DNA from 2 places in the Actinomyces sp. HMT 175 genome. Region 1 is predicted to be linked to the other one. Evidence: riboswitches for the same ligand, from Rfam matches in the RefSeq annotation. Region 1 holds a riboswitch; the other holds the start of a gene.
What was found. A riboswitch is a leader RNA that binds a small molecule or an ion and turns the genes downstream of it on or off. The one in region 1 is predicted to bind ZMP and ZTP.

Region 1 (4,184 bases):
TCAGGTCCAGGATCTCGGCCTGCTGCTCCGACACTGAGGCGGCCAGGTCGCGCATCTGCCCGACCACTTGGGAGTCGGCCCCGGAGGCGGCCAGATCGGCGACGGTCTCATCGATCCGGCTGGGCTCCAGGGCATCGACACCGGTCACTCCCAGGGACTCGGCGAGCTCGCGAAGGCGCGCAATATCAGACTCGACCGCCACCTGCCGCTTGGTACGCGCCGTGAACAGCGCCTGACTCTCGGAGAAGCTCTCGGCGTTCCGGATCCGCCGGTTGACGGAGAGTTCGGCGGCCAGGTCGGTTCCGCCCCCGGCGGGACTGGCGCTCAGGGCCGAGCGCGGCATGTAGGTCATGGCGACGTCCAGCAGTGCCAGGCACGCCTGCCCCGGCGTGAGAGTGAGCAGGTGACTGATGAGGCTGCTCGACGACGGTGCCGTGCTGATGCGGCGCCCCGGGGCCCCCAGCGTCAGGACGAGGGACAGGCTCATGGCCACCGCCGCCAGCGCACCGATTGCGTAAAGGAGCCCCTGGGTGCCACTCAACCCGCTCCACCACTGGGAGAACAGGCGCGGCAGGGCGGAGAGGAACAGGTCGTCCTCGGTCTCCTTGAGCTCGGGGGCGAGCTGCCAGACGGTGCGTACCTCGTACATGCAGCACAGGAGGAACAGCACGACGCTGACCACCAGGATCCCCAGGCGGAAGCCCTGGCGGGCATTGGGCTCGGCGCCCGGCGTCGTGGCCTCCATGGCGTCGGCCCGCACGCCGCGCACCTGCTCGGCCGTGGCCCGTCCCGCCCGCATGGCGTACAGACGACCCTGGCGCAGGTCCCCGTAGGCGCCCCAGGTGACGGCCAGGTCGCCCCAGGTGAAGTTCGCCAGGGCCACCACCGAGACGATGAGGGCGCGCACGAAGGGCGGCGCCTCGGTGAGATTGGGGTAGCGGGGAGCCGGCGCCCCGGCCACCGTCCAGCCGTGCACGCCCGCGTAGGCGCGGCGGTGGGCGTCCAGGAGCAGGCAGGCGGCCATGAGGATGACGGACAGGGGGATGGCGCTCAGGCCTCCGCCGTTGACCCTCCACAGGAACATGAGCAGCGCCGGGAAACCGCCGCCGGAGTCGCTCTGGCCGAGCTGCTGGGCGATCCTGGCGATGTAGGTGGCGTGATCGCTGACCGACTGCAGGATGACCACGGCCGGCAGGATCCAGGCCACGATCCGCAGCCACACGAGGTTCTTGGCCCCTTCGAAGGCCGGGGAGTCCTTGAGGCGCCACAGCGTGATCGCCAGCGCCACCGCCATCGTGATGTTCGCGGTGCTCACCTGGTTGCTGACGGCCAGGACATTGCTGTTCTCCTGGGTCATCGACCCCGAGGTCCACGGGTTGAAGGAGAAGGGCAGGCGCCCGTTGCCCAGGACCGAGGAGAGCAGGCTGCTCTCCTCAAGGGCCCGAATGCCGTCGTTGAGGGCCGTCAGGCCCGCTCCGGCCGCGAAACCCAGCAGGGCCCAGTCGGAGGCCGCCAGGCGACGCATCCGCCCCGGCGCCAGGAAGACCACGAGCACCAGGGGCACCAGCGGGCTGAGAACCTCCAGGGCAATGGTCAGGGCGATACTCATCCCGTTGCCCATGACGGACAGGCCTGCGCGGGTACGCACCGAGCTCATGATGGCGGCCACGACGAGCGACCAGGCGGCGCCGACACCGTACATGAGCAGGACAGAGCGCCAGCTGATGGTGCGTGTGCGCGCCAGGAGGGCCACCACCATGAGGCACACGGCCATGAAGGCCGCCGGCACGGCGGCGTAGGCCAGCCTCGGGACCATCACCAGGGCGGCGATGAGCAGCGGGATCATCAGGACGTAGGCTCCGCGCGCCACCAGGTTCAGGGCACTGGACAATCCCGGATGGCGGCTCCACCAGCGCCGGTAGGCGGAGGCGGCCTCCTGCCACTGCTCCGGGGGAGTCCTCCGATATACCGGTGTTGCTGCGATGTTGATGGGCGCAGTCATGCTGTGGACTGTATGCGGTCCCTCAAGCCGCCCGCAAGGAAACAGGCCGTTCGGTCGGGCGATTCGCCGGGAGCGACATGGAAAACGTCAGGTCAGGCAGGCTCGGTGGCCTTATCCGATGCCGTCGTGGCCGCCACCCGATAGGATGAGGTCGGCTGCGACTGGCGAGGGTGGGGCACCACCGGGGAGTGGCCGAGGCCGTCCATGAAGGGGACGTCGCCCGCCTGGGCGTCCTGCTTCCTCACGCCACACCAGGAGCGCCATGTCCACGTCCCCGTCGTCCCAGTCCTCGCAGCCCACGAACCAGGCGGTCCCCACCGCTCATGTCCCCACCGAGGGCCTCGTCAGCCCCGACCGCGTCCCCGTGCGCCGCGCCCTCATCTCCGTCTATGACAAGACCGGCCTCCTCCCGCTCGCCCACGCCCTGGCCGACGCCGGTGTCGAGATCGTCTCCACCGGCTCCACCGCCGCCACCATCGCCGCCGCGGGCCTGGCCGTCACCCCGGTGGAGGAGGTCACCGGCTTCCCCGAGTGCCTCGAGGGACGGGTCAAGACCCTCCACCCGGCCGTCCACGCCGGCATCCTCGCCGACCGTCGCAAGCCCGACCACCTCGATCAGCTGGCCACCCTGGGGGTGACCCCCATCGACCTGGTCGTCGTCAACCTCTACCCCTTCACCGACACCGTCGCCTCCGGAGCCCCCTTCGACGCCTGCGTGGAGCAGATCGACATCGGTGGCCCCACCATGGTGCGCGCCGCCGCCAAGAACCACCCCGCTGTCGCCGTGGTGACCAGCCCCGACCGGTACGAGGACGTCGCGGCCGCCGTGCGAGAAGGCGGCTTCACCCTGGCCGGCCGCCGCCGCCTGGCCGCCGAGGCCTTCGCCCACACCGCCGCCTACGACGCGGCCGTGTCGACCTGGATGGCCGCCCAGATCGAGGCCAGCGACGTCGCCCACGCCACGGACTCGGCCGAGGTCGAAGCCAGCGGGCCGGCCGCACCGCCGGCCTACGTCGGCGTCGGCTACGAGCGCCTGGCGAGCCTGCGCTACGGGGAGAACCCCCACCAGCGGGCCGCCGTCTACCGCATCGCCGGGGCGAGCGGGGGAGTGGCCGGGGCCCGCCAGCTCCACGGCAAGGCCATGAGCTACAACAACTACACCGACACCGACGCAGCCGTGCGCGCCGCCTACGACCACGGCCAGGCCGTCACGGTCGCCGTCGTCAAGCACGCCAACCCCTGCGGCATCGCGGTCTCGGCCGCCGGCGACGTCGCCGAGGCCCACCGCAAGGCCCACGCCTGCGACCCGGTCTCCGCCTACGGCGGCGTCATCGCCACCAACACGGTCGTCACCGCCGAGATGGCCCGTCAGATCAAGCCGATCTTCACTGAGGTCGTCGCCGCCCCCGCCTTCGACGACGAGGCCGTGGAGATCCTGTCCACCAAGAAGAACCTGCGCCTGCTCCTCGTCGAGGCCCCCCAGCGCGAGGGCTACGAGATCAAGCAGGTCTCGGGAGGTGCCGTCATCCAGGAGCGTGACGTCCTGGATGCCGCCGGCGACGACCCCTCGACCTGGACCCTGGCCGCGGGCCCGGCCGCCGACGACGCGCTCCTGGCCGATCTGGTCTTCGCCTGGCGCTCGGTGCGTGCCGTGCGCTCCAACGCGGTCCTCCTGGCTCATGACGGTGCCACCGTCGGTGTGGGCATGGGGCAGGTCAACCGCGTCGACTCCTGCAAGCTGGCCGTCGAGCGGGCCAACACCCTGGGGGCCCGCTCCACCGGCGACGCCGCACTCGACGGCTCCCAGCAGGAGAAGGGGGCTGTGGGTGGGGCCGACGCCGCCGATGTCCTGGCAGGAGCGGCCGCACCACAGCGCGCCCGCGGGGCCGTGGCCGCCTCCGACGCCTTCTTCCCCTTCGCCGACGGCCTCCAGGTCCTCATCGACGCCGGGGTCCGCGCCGTCGTCCAGCCGGGTGGCTCCATCCGTGACCAGGAGGTCATCGACGCCGCCCAGGCCGCCGGCGTCACCATGTACCTCACCGGCACCCGCCACTTCTCCCACTGATCTCCCACTGGGTCGCCTGCGCCGCCTGGTGCCCGGCTCCTCGCGCCGGGCACCAGGCGGGCGTGCCAGTCGGAGAAAGGTCATGGACCCGCACCCCACGCGCCGATAGGCTCCTGC
Region 2 (4,184 bases), 1.3 Mb from region 1:
GGTGCTGAGAGGGGCGCGGTTGCGAGCGTGCTACGCCGCATCGTGGGCCCCGGCGGGTGCGGGCCCGCAGACCCACCCCGCCCGCACCCGCCTACCAGGAGGACTTGACGATGCCCGGAAGCTCGCCGCGCAGCGCCATCTCGCGGAAGCGCACTCGGGAGGTCCCGGTGACGCGCAGGTGGCCGCGCGGGCGACCGTCCACCACGTCACGCCGACGCAGACGAGTGGGGGAGGCGTCGCGGGGCAGCGCGTGCAGCGCCGCCATCGCCTCATCGCGCTCGGCCTGGCTCAGGTGGGGGTTGACCGAGGTCCGCTTGAGCTCGGCGCGGCGCTCGGCGTAACGCTCCACCACCTGCTGGCGCCGCAGCTCGGCGGCGATCTTGGACTTCTTGGCCATCAGCGCGACTCCTTGTACTCCACGTGCCGGCGCACCACCGGATCGAATTTGCGCAGCACCAGCCGGTCGGGGGTGTTGCGGCGGTTCTTGCGGGTCACGTAGGTGTGACCTGTCCCCGCGGTCGAGACCATCTTGATGATCGGCCGCAGGTCCTTGCCCTTGGCGCCGCTCATGACAGCTTCTCCCCTCGGGCGAGCATCTGAGCCACGACGACGTCGATGCCCAGCTTGTCGATCGTGCGGATGCCCTTGGCGGACACCGTCAGGCGCACGGTGCGCCCCAGGGAGGGCACCCAGTAGCGCTTGCGCTGCAGGTTGGGGTCCCAGCGCCGGGGCGTGCGCTTGTGGGAGTGGGAGACGGACCGGCCGAAGACAGGCCGGGCCCCCGTGACTTGGCAGTAGGTGGTCATGACGAGCATGATATAAGAATGATTCTCAGTTTCGTCAACTCTGCTGGAGGACCTCGTGACCGATCCCTCGGATGACTTTGCCGGCAACCGCGCTGACATCCCCGGCTCCCCGGCCGACGGCCGGCACACCCTGGCCGTCATCGGCGCCGTCGACCCCGCCCTGCTGGACCTGGTCGACCTCGCCCTGGCCGGCCAGGACGCCGTCGTCATCCGCGCCGGACTCCACTTCGGCGCCGACGACGATGCCGGCAGCAGCGACACCGATGACGACCTGGTCCGGCTCGTCAGCCACAGCTCGGCCGACGGCTTCGACGACGAGCCGGTGCGCCTCGACGTCCCCATGCCCTACACCTGCCCCACCTGCTCCCTGCGGGAGGTCCTGGTCGCCGTCGCTCAGGACCGCGCCGCCCAGGAGCCGGGCGGCACCACCGTCATCCTCCTGCCGGCGGCCATCGAGCTCGCCCACCTCCTGCCCGGCCTGGCCGAGGAGCTCGCCGGCACCGGGGTGAGACTGGCCGGAGCCGCCCACGTCCTGGACGCCACCACCGCCCTGGACGAGCTCCTCGAGCACCGCCAGCTGAGCGCCTTCCCCGGCGACTGTCGCTGCACGGGCGCCGTCCACCTGACCAACCTCGGCTACGCCGACCTCGTCCTGGCCCTGGGGCGCGACGAGAACCCGGCCGGGGCCGACCTCATCGAGCACCTGCGCCCCCACGACACCCTCCTGCTCCCGGGGCTCGACGCACCCCTCCTGGAGGCCCTCACCTCCCTCACCCACGACGCCGCCGCCTCCCTGAGCCGCATCCACCCCGCCACCACCAGCGCCTGGGGTGGCCCCGACGAGCACGGCGTGTGGACCCTCGACCTCAGCGCCTCCCTGCCCTTCCACCCCGAGCGCCTGCGCTCCCTGGTCGTCGAGCTCGCCGGCCAGGGGCTGTGCGCTCGCGGCTGCTTCTGGCTGCCCAGCCGCCCCGGCCGGGTCTGCACCTGGGAGGTCGCCGGGGGTGCCGTGAGCGTCGGCGACGCCGGCACCTGGGCGGAGGTCCCGGCCGCCCCCGCCGGCGCCGGCGACGACGCGTCCGCCGAGCCCCGCTGTCACCTCGTGGTCACCGGCGTGGGTGACGAGGAGATGCGCGAGCAGGTGCGCCGCGCCTTCTCCAGGATCCTCCTGCGCCCTGAAGAGATGGCCCAGGCCCTGGCCTGGATCGGCGCCGACGACGGTCTGGGCGACTGGTTCGGGCAGGAGGACCCGGAGGGCTGAGCGCTCGCCCCGTGGTGCGAGCCCCTCCCCGAGGCGCCACAGCGCGGCGCAGGACAACGCGGTGCGGCCCGGGACGGGCACGGCTCCGCTCCGGCACGGTAGGGTGTTCCTGTCGCGACTGGCGCCGGGTGGATCACCACCGGGGAGCGGCACGAACACGACTCCGGGGTCGCCCGCCTGGGCCACGGATCGCCCACCAGTGCGCGCACGGCCGCCGCGTCACCGCGGCCTGCGCCTGACACCTGAGGAGAGACATGACCGCGCAAGCCGTCACCCCGTCCCTGAACCAGCCCCTGGCCGAGCTCGACCCCGACATCGCCGAGGTCCTCACCGGCGAGCTCACCCGCCAGCGCGAGACCCTGGAGATGATCGCCTCGGAGAACTTCGTTCCCCGTGCGGTCCTGGAGTGCCAGGGCTCGGTCCTGACCAACAAATACGCGGAGGGCTACCCGGGGCGCCGCTACTACGGCGGCTGCGAGGTCGTCGACGTCGCCGAGTCCCTGGCCATCGAGCGTGCCAAGGCCGTCTTCGACGCCGAGTGGGCCAACGTCCAGCCCCACTCCGGTGCCCAGGCCAACGCCGCCGTCCTCCACGCCCTGGCCACCCCCGGCGACACCCTCCTGGGCCTGTCCCTGGCCCACGGCGGCCACCTCACCCACGGCATGAAGATCAACTTCTCCGGCAAGAACTACAACGCCACCGCCTACGGCGTGGACGAGACCACCATGCGCATCGAGATGGACCAGGTGCGCGAGGCCGCCCTGCGCGAGCGCCCCGCGGTCATCATCGCCGGCTGGTCGGCCTACCCCCGTCACCTCGACTTCGCCGCCTTCCGCTCCATCGCCGACGAGGTCGGCGCCGCCCTGTGGGTCGACATGGCCCACTTCGCTGGGCTCGTTGCCGCCGGCCTGCACCCCAACCCCGTCCCGCACGCCGACGTCGTGTCCACCACCGTCCACAAGACCCTGGGCGGCCCCCGCTCCGGCATGCTCCTGTCCAGCCGCGCCGAGCAGTGGGGCAAGAAGCTCAACTCCGCCGTCTTCCCCGGCCAGCAGGGCGGCCCCCTCATGCACGTCATCGCCGCCAAGGCCGTGGCCATGAAGATCGCCGGCACCGAGGAGTTCCGCGAGCGCCAGGAGCGCACCGTGCGCGGCGCCGCCATCATCGCCGAGCGCCTGGGAGCCGACGACGTGCGTGCCGCCGGCGTCAGCCTGGTCACCGGAGGCACCGATGTGCACCTGGTGCTGGTGGACCTGCGCGACTCCTCTCTGGACGGTCAGCAGGCCGAGGACCTCCTGCACACCGCCGGCATCACGGTCAACCGCAACGCGGTCCCCTTCGACCCGCGTCCCCCGCGCGTCACCTCCGGCCTGCGCATCGGCACCCCCGCCCTGGCCACCCGCGGCTTCGGTGACGCCGAGTTCACCGAGGTCGCCGACGTCATCGCCGCCACCCTCGTCCACGGCGCCGCCGGCACCGCCGACGACGAGACCCTGGCGACCCTGCGCGGTCGCGTGCGCGCCCTGACCGACGCCTTCCCCCTCTACCCGGGGCTGGCCCAGTGAGGGCTCCCTGGAACGGTGCGGCCCGGGTCCTGGATGGCAAGGCCACGGCCGCCGCCCTCAAGGCCGAGCTCAAGGAACGCGTCGCGGTACTGCGCGAGCGCGGCGTCACCCCCGGCCTGGGCACGATCCTGGTGGGGGAGGACCCCGGCAGCGTCAAGTACGTCGCCGGCAAGCACGCCGACTGCGCCGAGGTCGGCATCCTCTCCATCCGCGAGGACCTGCCGGCCACCGCCACCCAGGCCGAGGTGGCCGCCGCCGTCGACCGCCTCAATGCGGATGACGCCTGCACCGGCTACATCGTCCAGCTCCCGCTGCCGGCGGGCGTGGACACCAACGCGATCCTGGAGCGCGTGGACCCGGCCAAGGACGCCGACGGCCTGCACCCCACCAACCTGGGGCGCCTGGTGCTGCGGGCCTCGGGGCCCATCGACTCGCCCCTGCCCTGCACGCCGCGCGGCTGCATCGAGCTCATGGAGCGTCACGGCATCGACCTGGCCGGCCGCAACGTGTGCGTCGTCGGCCGCGGGGTCACGGTGGGCCGCTCCATCGGCC

Region 2: it holds a riboswitch for ZMP and ZTP, as region 1 does, so the genes downstream of both, glyA (serine hydroxymethyltransferase) here and purH (bifunctional phosphoribosylaminoimidazolecarboxamide formyltransferase/IMP cyclohydrolase) in region 1, are expected to answer to the same signal.

Annotation. Positions count from the first base shown of each region.
Region 1 is NZ_CP068012.1:2,132,132-2,136,315, reverse strand. Features, by position in the region: gene JJJ14_RS09000 (hypothetical protein) at 1-2,002, opposite strand, end outside; ZMP/ZTP riboswitch at 2,150-2,239, shown strand; gene purH (bifunctional phosphoribosylaminoimidazolecarboxamide formyltransferase/IMP cyclohydrolase) at 2,265-4,067, shown strand.
Region 2 is NZ_CP068012.1:847,977-852,160, forward strand. Features, by position in the region: gene rpsN (30S ribosomal protein S14) at 92-397, opposite strand; gene rpmG (50S ribosomal protein L33) at 397-570, opposite strand; gene rpmB (50S ribosomal protein L28) at 567-806, opposite strand; gene JJJ14_RS03650 (GTP-binding protein) at 862-2,067, shown strand; ZMP/ZTP riboswitch at 2,172-2,257, shown strand; gene glyA (serine hydroxymethyltransferase) at 2,322-3,632, shown strand; gene JJJ14_RS03660 (bifunctional methylenetetrahydrofolate dehydrogenase/methenyltetrahydrofolate cyclohydrolase) at 3,629-4,184, shown strand, end outside.